One region of the Bradyrhizobium sp. Pa8 genome, then DNA from elsewhere that is predicted to be linked to it. Evidence: riboswitches for the same ligand, from Rfam matches in the RefSeq annotation. Region 1 holds a riboswitch; each other region holds the start of a gene.

Region 1 (4,544 bases):
TCTCGAGACCTGCGGCTTCAACGGCGCAATCGATTTGCGATTGCGTCCTACTGTCGCGTGACAACTCCTGCCACTGCGCGGGTAAGGTGATCCGCGACTACCATTTGAACGAAGCCGCGATCTCGTAGCTGCGAGGCGCGCCCAGGATGATCTGGTCGGTGTAACCGGGATCGCCCCAGGCCGCGTAGAGCTTGTTGGTCAGGTTCTTGACGCGGAAGCTGATCCGGGTCTGGTCGACGGTTGGGAAATACGCCTTTGGGATATCGACGAACGCGTATGCGTCGAAGATCGTGTAGGCGTCCATAGTGACCAGATTGTCCTGGAAGTTGAAGCGGTCGCCGACGTGGCGGACGAGGCCGCCGATCTCCACCGGCAGCTTCGTGTCGAAGCGGTAGGAGGCTCCGGCGTTGGCGATGAAGTTGGGAACGTTGGGCGGCGTCTTGCCCGAATAGGACTGGAAGTCGCCATTGCCGTCGACATAGGTGAAGTCGATGAAGCGCGACTGCACGAAGGCGACGTTGCCCCACAGCTTCAGGCCTGCGACCGGATTGACCGCGGCGGCGATCTCGACGCCCTTGGAGGCGATCTTGCCGGCGACGTTGAAGAGGATGCCGCTTTCGGGGACGTAGACGTTCTTGCGCTCGATGTCGAAGGCCGAGAACGTGGCCTCCGCGCGCTTGTCGGCCGACAGCACTTTCACGCCGGTCTCGTAGGTTCGCGACGTCGTGAGCAGCAGCGGCGTCGTGGGCCTGAGGATGAAGATGTTCGCCACCGTCGGGTCGGCTGCCGTCGCGTACTGGCTGTAAAGCATCACGCCGGGCGCGATGTCCCAGGCGTAGCCGATGCGTCCGGTGACCGGATTGAACGTCTTCGAGAAAGGATAGCTGGCTTTCAGGAGGCCGTTCTCGTCGAAGCGGGTCCGCGACAGCTCGATATTCTCAAAACGGATGCCGCCGATCAGCGCGAAGGTCGAGGTCAGCTTGAGCCGGTCCTCGAACGACAGCGAGGCAGTGTCGAGATGCGTGTAGATCTTCTCGTCGCTGCGCGGGCCGTAGAGGCCGCGATCCGGGTTGAGGAGGTCGACGTAGTCGTTGAAGAACAGCGTGTCCTGCGAGACGTTGAACTGGTTGCTGCTCGCCGCCACGGTGGCGACGAAGCGATTGTCCATTCCGCCGACGTTGGAATTAACGGTGAGGTCGGTGATGTTGCCGTAGAGTCGCTGGGCGTGATCCAGTGCCAGGCGTTCGCGATAGATGCTCTGCGCGCCCGCGAAATTGCCTATTGTCTGGTCAAACGACGAGATCTCGTTGTTGAACCAGTGCCGGTGGGCGTCATAGCCATAGACCTGGCTCTTCAGCGAGATGTTGTTGGTGATGTCCCATTGAAAGCCGCTGCGCAGCCAGAGCTCGTTGGCGCCGCTGTGATTGTCGAGCACGTTGTAGTTCGTCGTCAGCGTGCGCGCGTCGATGGTGACCGGGACCGGCGTGCCGCCGCCGAGGTAATAGTTACTCCACCGACCGGACACGATGCCGTTCGTCGGCACGATGCCCGGCGCGTTCGCGGGCACCAGCGGCGTTCCCCAGTAGAAGCGGTCGTTGTCCTGCCTGTATTCGGCCGCGCCCCAGATCTTCAGGTTCTCGTTGACGCGATAGTTCAGCTGGCCCGAAACGTTGCTGAGCTTCGAATAGGTGTCGTCGATAAAGCCCTTGTTGTTGAAATGGCTGATGTCAAAGCGGTAGTCGAGCCCGTTGATCAGCGTGCTGCCGCCCGAGCCGTAGCCGGCGCGATAGCCGTTGAAGGAATCGTAGGACGTGAAGGCGTCGTTGATAACAGGCCCGGTATGCGGCACCTTGTTCACGTAGTTGATGGCGCCGCCGGTCGCGCCGAGGCCCGCCACCAGCGAGTCCGGTCCCTTGATGATCTCGACCTGCTGGAGGCCAGCCACGTCCATGGGACGGCCGGTCATGGTCGACGGCCCGATCGGGATGCCGTTGTAGAGCGTGGAGATCTGGTCGCTGGTAAAGCCACGCATCGAGAAGATGGCGGGCGCACCGGGCGCATCGCCGCCGATGACGCCGACTGCAGCCTTGGCGACGTCGGTCGTGGTCCGGATGCCCAGATCCTGCATCGTCCGCTGACTGATGACCTCGACGGTCGCCGGCATTTCCCGCGCCGTGATGCCGAGCCGGGAGCCGACATCGGTGACGGCGGCCGTGTTGAGCGGCGTCTGCACCGGGCCGCTCGGAGCTTGCGTGGCAGGAACGGCGACAGCAGGGGCGCCACGATTGCGTCCCGCGGCGCGCCGGGCCGCGCGCGGCTTCTGGGTGCCGGGGCTTATGGCGGGAGCCTGTCTCGGAGCAGGCGGGGTGACGATCACCGGGCCGACCTCCCGGGAGCGGTTGTCCTGCGCCGCGCTTTGCGCGAGCGCCGCGGACGACAGCGACACCGACGAGAGCAGAGTAATCAGGAAAGCATGCGACAACGCTGGCCTCGCGCCAGCACCGAAATGAAGATTTTGCACGACAACGCTCTGCGGCGACGCAAACAAACCGTCACCGCGGTTGCCTTCGTCATCCACCTTCGCCCCAGGCGGCGGATGCACCGGCTACTTGTCCGACATCAGGGCACCCCGCCCAATGCGTTCGCGCGTGACCATGGCTGGCAGCAGGTTTCCTGGCTCGCGGGTCATCGCCTTCGACCACCTTCCCAGAGGCCCAAGCGGGGCTCCAGTGGTTCGTTTGGTCGTCGGCTATCCGCCTACAGTTGCGGGGGCAGCCGCGGAATTGCCCACCGAGGTGGACGCACCGCATTCCCTTGAAGAGTCCTTGCGGACACTACCGATCACGAAACTGGCATCCGGGGATAAGCGCGTCAACATCCGCGTGGGCTGTTCGATGGGCCGGTCGGTCGATGGTGGCCTTGTGTTGCTGTTTTGCACGATAGTCCGAAGGACCGCGTCGAAACGTCCGGCCCGGCCTCCGGACGAGCCCGGGTAACGAACGCTTGACCACGATCAATGACTGCCTTTGGTGCCCGAATGTGCTACTGAGGCCGTGTTCCGGCCTGACAAGGTAAGTCGATATTGATGCAGTTCGTCCGTACCATCCTGGCAGTCGCCATCGCCATATCCCTGGCGATGCTGCCGGTTGGCGCGTCCGCGGCGAACCTCGCAATGTCGTCGGATGGCATGCAGACGGCCATGCACGTGAGCGGCGACGCCGACATGTCGATGGACGATTGTTGTCCCGACATGAAGGGAACGGGCTCCCATAGCGGCGGTTACAAGTGCGGGATGGGCTTCTGCTGCGTTGGCGGGATCATCGCGCTCGGTGATGTCAGGCCCGTGGCGTTCGAACGTCTCGCCGTCGTGGCCAGCAAGATGGCTATTCCGCCGGATCAGGTCGTTTCCTTCCGCGGCGGCAGTCCTCCTTTCCGACCTCCTCGAATCTGATCTCGCAAAGCCCGAGACGCGAGCGGCATGGCTGCTCGCGACGACGACTGACGTGCGCGCTTCACGCGCCACGGCGAAAGATCAATTCATGAGGACAGGACAATGCTTTCCAAAATCAGCACCGCGGCTCTCGCCGCCACCCTTTCGCTTGCCGCTTCCGCCGCGATGGCGGGCGCGGGCGACTACGCCTTCGAGCCCGTCACTCCGCAGATGAAGAAGGGCGAAGACGTCACGCTCGCCGTTCGCCTGACGAACAAGCAGACCGGCAAGCCGATACCGGATGCGGTCATCTTCAAGACCCGCCTCGACATGGCTCCGGACGGGATGGCCGAGATGGAATCGGCGGTCGCGCCGCTGCCGTCCAGGGAGCCGGGTGTGTACGCCTTCAAGACGGACCTGCCGATGGCTGGACGCTACCAGATGACGCTGTCTGTGAAGTTGCAGGGCGAACCGGAGACGGTCACCGGCAAGGTGATCGTCACGGCGATCAAGTGAGCGTTCGGGCGCTGCCCGGCGGCGCCCGACATTCCCCTTTTTCCTTCACACGGACGCGCGCTCCCGGGCGCGCGGATACACGACATGAAAACGCTGCGTCTCCTGACGGCACTTGCGCTGGGCGGTGGCCTGGTCCTGGCCGGCGACTACTGGCATTCGAACGGTGCGGGCTGGCTCGCTGAGGCCGACATATCATCGGCTGCGGCCGCCGCGGAGCCAACTCCGCTCTACTACCGCGATCCAGATGGTGCGCCGCTCTGGTCTGCCGGTCCGAAGAAGGACGACCGCGGGCGGGACTATCTGCCGGTCTACGACGAAGCTGGCGCGGCCGTCGCGCCGGCGCCGCCGAAGGCGGCTTCGCCGCGAAAAATCCTCTACTACCGCAATCCCATGGGGCTGCCCGATACGTCGCCCGTCCCAAAGAAGGATCCGATGGGGATGGACTATGTCGCCGTTTACGAAGGCGACGACGCCGACGACGGCACGGTGAAGCTGTCGCCCGGCAAGATCCAGCGCGCGGGCGTGAAGTCCGAGCCCGTCACGCGGCGCTCGATCAGGGTCTCGGTGAAGGCGCCTGGCACGATCCAGCTCGATGAAC
Region 2 (4,544 bases), 310 kb from region 1:
CGAGGCCAGCGCGAGCTGCGCAATCGCAGCCTGGGCTGCAACGGGACCACCGGTGTCGCAGAGCACCTTGAGCCGGCGCAGCGTCGAAACCGGCAGGGTCGAGTAGGCATCGAGCCGCGTGTCGTCGCGGCCGTCGGCCGGCAGCACGGCCAGCACGATATTGCGGTCCTTCGCAAGCTGCTGCAGAGCCGCGAGCCCGTACGGCCAATAGGACTCACCGCCGATCAGGCGCACCAGGATGCCGCGCGCCTGCGACAGCGTGCGCTCGATATAGGTGTCGACCGACAACGGATGACGCAGCTCCGCGAGATTGGCGAGCCGCAGCGACGGCAGGCTGTTGCGGCCGCGCCGCCAGCCGGCCGCGAACGCGGCAAGATCGGAATCCGAGTACGAGAGCACCACGAGATCGGCCGGGTCCTGGCCGATGTCCCTTGGCGTCGCGGTCTCCTCGAGACCGCGGCTCTCGCGGAAGACGACGTGCATCAGATACCAGATCCTGAAAGACCAAGTCCTGCCTTGATCGCGGCCTCGTCGATGTCGCCGTGCTCGCCGATCACGACGAGTTTCGACTGCCTGAGAGCTGCGCCCCAGGGCTTGTCGAACTGGTGGCGCACGCGCTCGCCGACCGCTTGCAGCAACAGGCGCATCGGCTTGCCCACGACCGCGATATAGCCCTTGACGCGCAGCACGTTCTGCTCGCGCGAAAGACGCTGCACCGACGCGACCAGTGCGTCGATGTCGCTGACCTCCGGAAGATCGATCACGACGGAGGCGAAATCGTCGTGCTCGTGATCCTCCTCGCCGTCGTGATGCGAGGGGCGCGCGGCGAGATCGTTCTCTGCGGCAGCGCCGAGGCCGAGGATCACGCGCGCATCGATCGCGCCATCGGTGACGGATAGCATCGGCACACGGCGCGGCATCTCGGCGGTGATGGCGGCCTTGGCGGCTTCGATCCCTGCGACCCCGGCAAGATCGGCCTTGGTCAGCAGCACGATGTCGGCGCAGGCGATCTGGTCCTCGAACACTTCCGACAGCGGCGTCTCGTGATCGAGATTTTCGTCCGCCGCGCGCTGCGCTTCCACCGCAGCCGGGTCCGGCGCAAAACGGCCGGCGGCGACAGCCTCGGCATCGGCGAGTGCGATCACGCCGTCGACCGTGATGCGCGAGCGGATCTCCGGCCAGTCGAACGCCTTCAACAGCGGCTTCGGCAGCGCCAGGCCCGAGGTCTCGATCAGGATGTGATCGGGCCGCACCGGCCGCGCCAAAAGCTTTTCCATGGTCGGGATGAAATCGTCCGCAACGGTGCAGCAGATGCAGCCATTGGCGAGCTCGACGATATTCTCCTCCGGGCAATTCGCATCGGCGCAGGATTTCAGGATCTCGCCATCGACACCCTCGCTGCCGAACTCGTTGACGAGCACGGCGAGCTTCTTGCCGTCAGGGTTTGCGAGCAGATGCTGGATCAGCGTGGTCTTGCCGGAGCCGAGAAAACCCGTGACCACCGTGACAGGGACTTTTGCGAGCGAGTTCATTCGGCGGCCTCCGGCACGACGGCAATGGGGGGAATGCGAGCAAGCGATTGCTTGCGGAAGATTTCGGGACGGCTGCGCCAGGGCACGAGGCCGTCGGGCGCGGCGGCATAAGCCGCAGCACCCGCGACCACGTCGCTCGCATGGGCCTCTGACAGGCGGCCATAGACATAGGACCAGCGGCCGGGCGCGCTGAGCGCAACCGAGCAACCCTGGCTGCATGCCGACAGGCATTCAACGGGAACCACATTGACGCCCTCGGGCACGCCGGCATCGAGGATCGCGCCATGCAGGCGCTTGCCGGGCGTCGTCTCACCCTCGTCGAGCGTCTGGCCGGCGCGGCAGGTGATACAGACGTGAAGTGTGACGCTCATCGCCTCTTCCAGGATAAACGGCGGGAGGCGAAGAGGCACACGGACCATTCCCCCGAAGGTCCGTTTCCCCGTCGCGGAACACCCCGTCCGCCGGTCCAAAACTCGTCCGCGCTGGCAGGTCTCCCGGCTTGCGGAGCAGGGCTTTTGGCCCTTCGATCCCCGCCTTCCCGATCCCCTGGGGGATCAGTGGCTTCGGGCATCTCTCCGGTCACGGTCGCGGGGGCGGCTGCAGTTTGGACCCGAATCTTGTCGATTCGGACCCTATCGCATTCCCTCTTCGCCTGTCATAGGACAGGAACCAACGCCGGGCCACCATTTGCCCCCGGCCGCCTCTTGTCAAGCCGAAGGACCCTGTCAGATGACGCCTGAACCGGATACCCAAACGGCCGAGGAAGCCGACGCCCGCCACGCCGCGAAAATGGCGAAAATCAAGGTCGCCCGCGACAAGATCATGGCGACCAAGAGCGGCGAAAAGGGCCTCATCATCGTCCACACCGGCGCTGGCAAGGGCAAGTCCTCCTCCGCTTTCGGCATGATCGTCCGCTGCGTCGCCCACGGCTTCCCCTGCGCGGTCGTGCAGTTCATCAAGGGCGCCTGGGACACCGGCGAGCGGCGCCTGCTCACCGGCCATTTCGGCGAGCTCTGCCAGTTCCATGCGATGGGCGAAGGTTTCACCTGGGAGACACAGGACCGCGCCCGCGACATCGCCGCGGCGCAGGCCGGCTGGGCGAAGGCCAAGGAGCTGATATCAGATTCCAATCTGCGCATGGTCGTGCTCGACGAGATCAACATCGCGCTGCGCTACGACTATCTCGACATCGCCGAGGTCGTCGACTTCCTGAAAACGCACAAGCCACCGATGACGCATGTCGTGCTCACCGGGCGCAACGCCAAGGACGAGCTGATCGAGATCGCCGATCTCGTCACCGAGATGACGCTGGTGAAGCACCCCTTCCGCTCCGGCATCAAGGCGCAAGCCGGCGTCGAATTCTGACGACGCCAAGTTCTGAAAACACCAAGTTCTGAAAACACCATGGCGCGCGCATTGATGATCCAGGGGGCCGGCTCGGACGTGGGCAAGTCGCTCATCGTCGCCGGCCTCGCCCGCGCCTCCACGCGGCGCGGCCTGCGCGTGCTGCCCTTCAAGCCGCAGAACATGTCGAACAACGCGGCCGTCACTGTCGACGGCGGCGAGATCGGTCGCGCCCAGGCGCTGCAGGCGCTGGCCGCCGGCGTCGAGCCGCACACCGACATGAACCCGGTGCTGCTGAAGCCCGAGACCGATGTCGGCGCACAAATCATCGTCCAGGGAAAGCGCATCGCGACCGCGCGGGCGCGTGAATATGCGGCGATGAAGCCGTCGCTGATGGGCGCGGTGCTGGACAGCTTCGAGCGGCTGAAGGCGCGCGGCGATCTGGTGCTGGTCGAAGGCGCCGGCAGCCCGGCCGAGGTGAATTTGCGCAAGGCCGACATCGCCAATATGGGCTTTGCGCGCAAGGCCGACGTGCCGGTCGTGCTGGTCGGCGACATCGACCGCGGCGGCGTCATCGCCCAGCTCGTCGGCATCAAGACGGTGATCGACCCCGACGATGCCGCGATGATCCAGGGTTTCGTCATCAACAAGTTCCGCGGCGACCCCTCACTGTTCGACGACGGCTACAAGCTGATCGAGCAGAAGACCGCGTGGCGCGGCCTTGGCGTGCTGCCCTGGTTCGCGCGCGCCGGCGAGCTGCCGGCCGAGGACGCGCTGGGCTTGAGCGATGCGCGCAAGCCCGGCCAGTGCAAGATCGCATGCCTCGCGCTGTCGCGGATCGCCAATTTCGACGATCTCGATCCGCTGAAACTCGAACCTGGCGTCGATCTCGTGATGGTGCGCCCCGGCGAAGCGATTCCCGGCGACGTCCGCCTCGTCATCATCCCCGGCTCGAAATCCACCCGCGGCGATCTCGCCTTCCTGCGCGCGCAGGGCTGGGACATCGATCTCCTGGCGCATCACCGCCGGGGCGGCCATGTGCTTGGCCTCTGCGGCGGCTATCAGATGCTCGGGCGCAGCGTCGCCGACCCTGATGGAATCGAAGGCCCCGCCGGCGACACGCCGGGTCTCGGACTTCTGGACGTGGAAACAGTGATGAGCCCGCAGAAGACGCTGACGCGCGTCGCGGCCGTGCATGCCGCCACGGACCAGCCGATCGAGGCTTACGAAATCCACATCGGCCGCACCGATGGGCCGGATCGCGCGCGCCCGTTTGCTAAACTGAACGGCGAGCCCGAAGGCGCGATCTCACGCGATGGCCGCGTGCAGGGCAGCTATTTGCACGGCCTGTTCACCTCGGACGATTTCCGCAGGGCGTATCTCGCAAAGCTCGACATTCCGGCGGGCGACGAGCCTTATCACAGCAGGGTCGAGAGCGCGCTCGACGCCCTCGCCGATCACATCGAACAGCATCTCGACGTCCGCGGCCTGCTCGCGCTAGCGCGCTAGCGCCTCGGCAAGGCGCGTCCATTCGGCTTCGCTGCCCGGAAGCCCGAGGCGCAGCCATGCCGGCTCTTTCGCAAACACGCGCGACCAGATCCGGCTACGCGCCAGTTTCTCCTGCGCAGCAAGCGCATCAGGCGTCTCGTAGAGACGAAACAGCGGCGC
Region 3 (4,544 bases), 1.3 Mb from region 1:
CGACAAAGCCCCAGATACCGGCCGGCATCCGGGGCTTTGTCGTCGAAATTGGTGATCTATCGGCTGGGGAGTTTGCGGGCCTGCCGGCGGTCACGGTCGGCGAGGAGCCTGACGCGCCGCTCCTCCCTCCGCGTCAGCTCGCGGTCTCTGAAGTCGCTGGGCAGCCGCGCCGTCGGCAGTGGCGCATTCATCTGGTCCGAGCGCAGCCCGTAGGATTCGGGGCGTTGAGCTGCCAGGTCACGAACTTCTCGAGCAACGCCTCGTTCTCCTGGCGCAGCTTCCGGTTCTCGTCCTGCAACGCGGTGATCCGCTCCGCTAGCGGCTTGCGCTTGGCCGGAGGGAGGCCGTCGCGCAGCCGCTTCTTAGCTTGGACATAGGCCCGGTAAATCACCGGATGGACTCTAGCGCCTGGCGGCTGAACCGCCTCCCGATCAGCGCCTCGACCCGCGAGACCACCGCGCTCCAGGTGATCTTCGGTTTGGACCACTGCCGCAGGTCGGCCTCGATCGCGGTGATGTCCGTGCCCGAGAGGCGGTTGCCGGACCGGAAGCGCCGAACCGGCCCATGGTCGGTGGCGAGGCTCATGGCGCGGCCTCGGCCTCGGCGAGCAGCGCCGGAAGATCGAGCTGGGCGTCGTCATGGACGGCCATCGTCGCCTCAAGGGCAGCCACCTCCCGCATCAGGTGCCGCGCATGATTGCCGGCGCCGACCTGCCCGTCCTCCGCTTCAGCATTGGCCCGCTCCAAGAGGATGCGGTTTTCGCGCAAGCTCCGCGCGATCTCCGTCCGGTGCTCCCGGTCTGCGAAGCCGAGCAACAACGGATTGATCATGCGCGCCCCGTGGCGCATTGGACGGGTAGTCCCAAACGGAAAAACTCGGTCAAGGATTGGGCACAAGGAAAAAGGGGCAAGGATTCGGCTGTGTGACGGGTGCGGGAACGGTGTATGCTGGGTGCTCCACAAGGGTGCTACACAGAGCTTCATCAGGCTTGTGAAAATGGCCCCTACATTGCCGGGGATTCCCGAGGTCTCGATCAAGTGGCGGAGAGGGAGGGCTTCGAACCCCCGATACGTCGTCGTCCCCAGACCTTAGGCTTGCCAGACCTCAAAGTTCCAACGATCGAATCAGCCGCGTGCTTCGGTTGTCCTCGTCGGACCAGGACGATGTAGCGCCTCCGCTTCTGCGCCGGTGGGATTTTCCGGAGTCAACGAGGAGCGCGAGGTGTTCAAGAACGGGTTCGAGGCCGGCGACGATATCAAGCTCCTAGCCGAGAAGCTCGGGATCGAGCTCGAGCTCCACGAGCTCGGCCCCTGGCGCATGTGACGGGCCCGGACCTTCGATGACCGCTGCGATCCCTCGTGCGCTTGCGCCATGTAGCTCGTGGTCCGTGTGCGCCAGCTCGTCTCGTAGATCGGCGTGGCGTGGTGCTTTCTCCCGACTTTGGTCTTGCACGTCTATCGACTAGTGTCTTCGCACCGTCATTAGGATCGGGAGATGCCCGTGCACAGTAGCGAACGCAACACAACTGGATGCGCGGGCGATCCGGATCCGCCCTGTCCCAAGGCGCCACGAACGAACGGTTCGACGTAGATTGCAACGCTCAGGAGCTCGATCGCCGCTTCAAACCGCGGCAGCACAAGGGGATGCCATCAACTGCGGCGGCGTTTACCATGATTTGCGGGAGAACATACGCGCCATGCGGGCAAATTATGCCCGAATTTACATCCGGAGATGTCAGAGGCAATCCACAAGCGAACGGTGCCGGCAAATCAGCCGTTGACAGCCGCCCCGGAATATCACCACATATGGGTGTCACGGTTCCGCCGGATCGCAAGATTTGGTGGCTAAGAGGGAAGCCGGTGAACCGCGCGAAAGCGCGGAATTCCGGCGCTGCCCCCGCAACTGTCAGCAGCGAGCTGCTTCCGAACAAGCGTCACTGGTGTCTCACGCGCCGGGAAGACGGGAAGAAAGCGATGACCTGCGAGCCAGGAGACCTGCCGTGACGATCTGAACGTCCACGGGCGGGGTGTCCCGGCGGTCGCTTGCATGCGCCGTCGGCATTTGTCTGCCGGCGATTCTGCAGCGTCCTTCCTCAACGCCCCGTTCAAGAAACAACGCGCATCACGGGGCCTATTGATGTCACTGAACCTGCACGACGCGGAAGGTTCTTCCGCACCGATCATCCAGTTGCGTTCACAGTCACTTGCGGCTGCTTCCAGCGAGCCGGCCATGCAGATCATCCGTCGCAACGGAAAAGTCTCGCCGTTCGATTCCGCCAAGATCGCGGTTGCCATGACCAAGGCCTTCCTGGCCGTGGAAGGCACGAGCGCCGTCGCCTCGCGCCGCGTCCATGAAAGCGTCGAGCAGCTCACGGCCGAAGTCGTCGCGGCGCTGATGCGGCGCGCGGGCGAGGGACGCACCTTCCATATCGAGGACGTGCAGGACCAAGTCGAGCTCGCCTTGATGAGGAGCGAGCACCACAAGGTCGCCCGCGCCTACGTGCTCTATCGTGAGGAACGGTCGCGCCAGCGCGCCGAGGAGGCGGCCGCGCTGCCGGCGCCTGCCGCCGCGCCGGCCCTGCATGTCACGTTGGCCGACGGTTCGCGCGTCGGGCTCGACACCGAGCGGCTTGCGCTGATCATCGGCGAAGCCTGCACCAGCCTCGATAGCGTCTCGGCCGCGCCCGTACTCGCCGAGACCACCCGCAATCTCTACGATGGCATCAGCCAGGACGAGATGGCGCTGGCGTCGATCATGGCCGCGCGCACGCTGGTCGAGCAGGAGCCGAACTACGCCTATGTCAGCGCCCGCCTGTTGCTCGACAAGCTGCGCGGCGAAGTGCTGTCCTACGTCCACAGCGTGCCGACATCCGCCTCGCAGGCCGACATGGCGACGCGGTACGTCGACTATTTCCCGGCCTACGTGAAGACCGGCATCGCCGCCGAACTGCTCGATCCCGAACTGGCCCGCTTCGACCTCGGTCGGATCGCCGCGGCGCTCAAGCCCGAGCGCGACCTGAACTTCCAATTCCTCGGCCTCCAGACGCTGTACGATCGCTACTTCCTGCACGTCCGCGGCAAACGGATCGAGCTGCCGCAAGCCTTCTTCATGCGCGTGGCGATGGGTCTGGCGGTGCGCGAGATTGACCGCGAAGCCCAAGCAATCGAATTCTACGATCTGCTGTCATCGTTCGATTTCATGGCTTCGACGCCGACATTGTTCAATTCGGGCACGCTCCGCCCGCAATTGTCGTCTTGCTTCCTGACCACCGTATCTGATGATCTCGACGGCATCTTCAAGTCGATCAAGGACAACGCGCTGCTCGCCAAATATTCCGGCGGCCTCGGCAACGACTGGACCCCCGTTCGCGGCCTCGGCGCGCACATCAAGGGCACCAACGGCGAAAGCCAGGGCATCATCCCGTTCCTGAAAGTCGCCAACGACACCGCGATTGCCGTCAACCAGGGCGGCAAGCGCAAGGGCGCGGTGTGCGCCTATCTCGAGACCTGGCACGTCGACATCGAGGAATTCCTCGACCTGCGCAAGAACACCGGCGACGACCGCCGCCGCACCCACGACATGAACACCGCCAACTGGGTGCCGGACCTCTTCATGCAGCGCGTCGACAGTGACGGCGAGTGGACGCTGTTCTCGCCGGACGAGACACCCGACCTGCACGATCTCTACGGCGAGGCCTTCAAGACAGTTTACGAGGCCTATGAAGCAAGGGCGAAGGCCGGCGCCATGCGCGTCTTCAAGACGGTGCGCGCGACCGATCTCTGGCGCCGCATGCTGACCATGCTGTTCGAGACCGGCCATCCCTGGATCGCCTTCAAGGACCCCTGCAATCTGCGCTCGCCGCAGCGCCACGTCGGCGTGATCCACTCGTCGAACCTCTGTACTGAGATCACGCTGAACACTTCGGCCGACGAGGTCGCGGTCTGCAACCTCGGCTCTGTCAACATGCTCAGCCATGTCGGGCCTCACGGCCTCGATCAGGCCAAGCTGAAGCGGACGGTGACGACGGCGGTGCGGATGCTCGACAACGTCATCGACATCAATTTCTACACTATCCCCGAAGCGCGCCGGTCCAACATGCGCCACCGGCCGGTCGGCCTCGGGCTGATGGGCTTTCAGGAAGCGCTTCAGGTCCAGCGCATCCCGATCGCGTCGGATGCAGCCGTGGCCTTTGCAGACGTCAGCATGGAAGCGATCTCGTTCCACGCGATCGAAGCGTCGTCCGACCTCGCCGCGGAACGCGGGCGTTATCCGAGCTACGAAGGCTCGCTGTGGTCGAAGGGCGTCCTGCCGATCGACTCCATCCAGCTTCTCGTAGATTCTCGCGGCGGGCTCGATCTCGATCGTTCGGCGACGTTCGATTGGGACCGCCTTCGCAAGAAGGTCACAGCAAGCGGCATGCGCAACTCGAACGTCATGGCGATCGCGCCGACCGCGACGATCTCCAACATCTGCGGCGTCTCGCAGTCGATCGAGCCGAACTATCAGAACCTGTTCGTCAAATCGAACATGTCTGGCGACTTCAC

Evidence for each region. A riboswitch is a leader RNA that binds a small molecule or an ion and turns the genes downstream of it on or off. The one in region 1 is predicted to bind cobalamin.
Region 2: another riboswitch for cobalamin. It lies ahead of ACKWRH_RS14935 (DUF1636 family protein); the one in region 1 lies ahead of ACKWRH_RS13720 (TonB-dependent receptor).
Region 3: another riboswitch for cobalamin. It lies ahead of ACKWRH_RS07925 (ribonucleoside-diphosphate reductase subunit alpha); the one in region 1 lies ahead of ACKWRH_RS13720 (TonB-dependent receptor).

The regions. Positions count from the first base shown of each region.
Region 1 covers NZ_CP176767.1:3,032,650-3,037,193, forward strand. Annotated here, with positions in the region: gene ACKWRH_RS13720 (TonB-dependent receptor) at 98-2,482, opposite strand; cobalamin riboswitch at 2,647-2,854, opposite strand; gene ACKWRH_RS13725 (hypothetical protein) at 3,086-3,451, shown strand; gene ACKWRH_RS13730 (FixH family protein) at 3,554-3,946, shown strand; gene ACKWRH_RS13735 (efflux RND transporter periplasmic adaptor subunit) at 4,031-4,544, shown strand, end outside.
Region 2 covers NZ_CP176767.1:3,337,962-3,342,505, reverse strand. Annotated here, with positions in the region: gene cobN (cobaltochelatase subunit CobN) at 1-483, opposite strand, end outside; gene cobW (cobalamin biosynthesis protein CobW) at 483-1,532, opposite strand; gene ACKWRH_RS14935 (DUF1636 family protein) at 1,529-1,903, opposite strand; cobalamin riboswitch at 2,000-2,221, opposite strand; gene cobO (cob(I)yrinic acid a,c-diamide adenosyltransferase) at 2,262-2,897, shown strand; gene ACKWRH_RS14925 (cobyric acid synthase) at 2,937-4,385, shown strand; gene cobD (threonine-phosphate decarboxylase CobD) at 4,374-4,544, opposite strand, start outside.
Region 3 covers NZ_CP176767.1:1,738,931-1,743,474, reverse strand. Annotated here, with positions in the region: gene ACKWRH_RS07940 (hypothetical protein) at 188-391, opposite strand; gene ACKWRH_RS07935 (hypothetical protein) at 388-585, opposite strand; gene ACKWRH_RS07930 (hypothetical protein) at 582-830, opposite strand; cobalamin riboswitch at 1,799-2,016, shown strand; gene ACKWRH_RS07925 (ribonucleoside-diphosphate reductase subunit alpha) at 2,137-4,544, shown strand, end outside.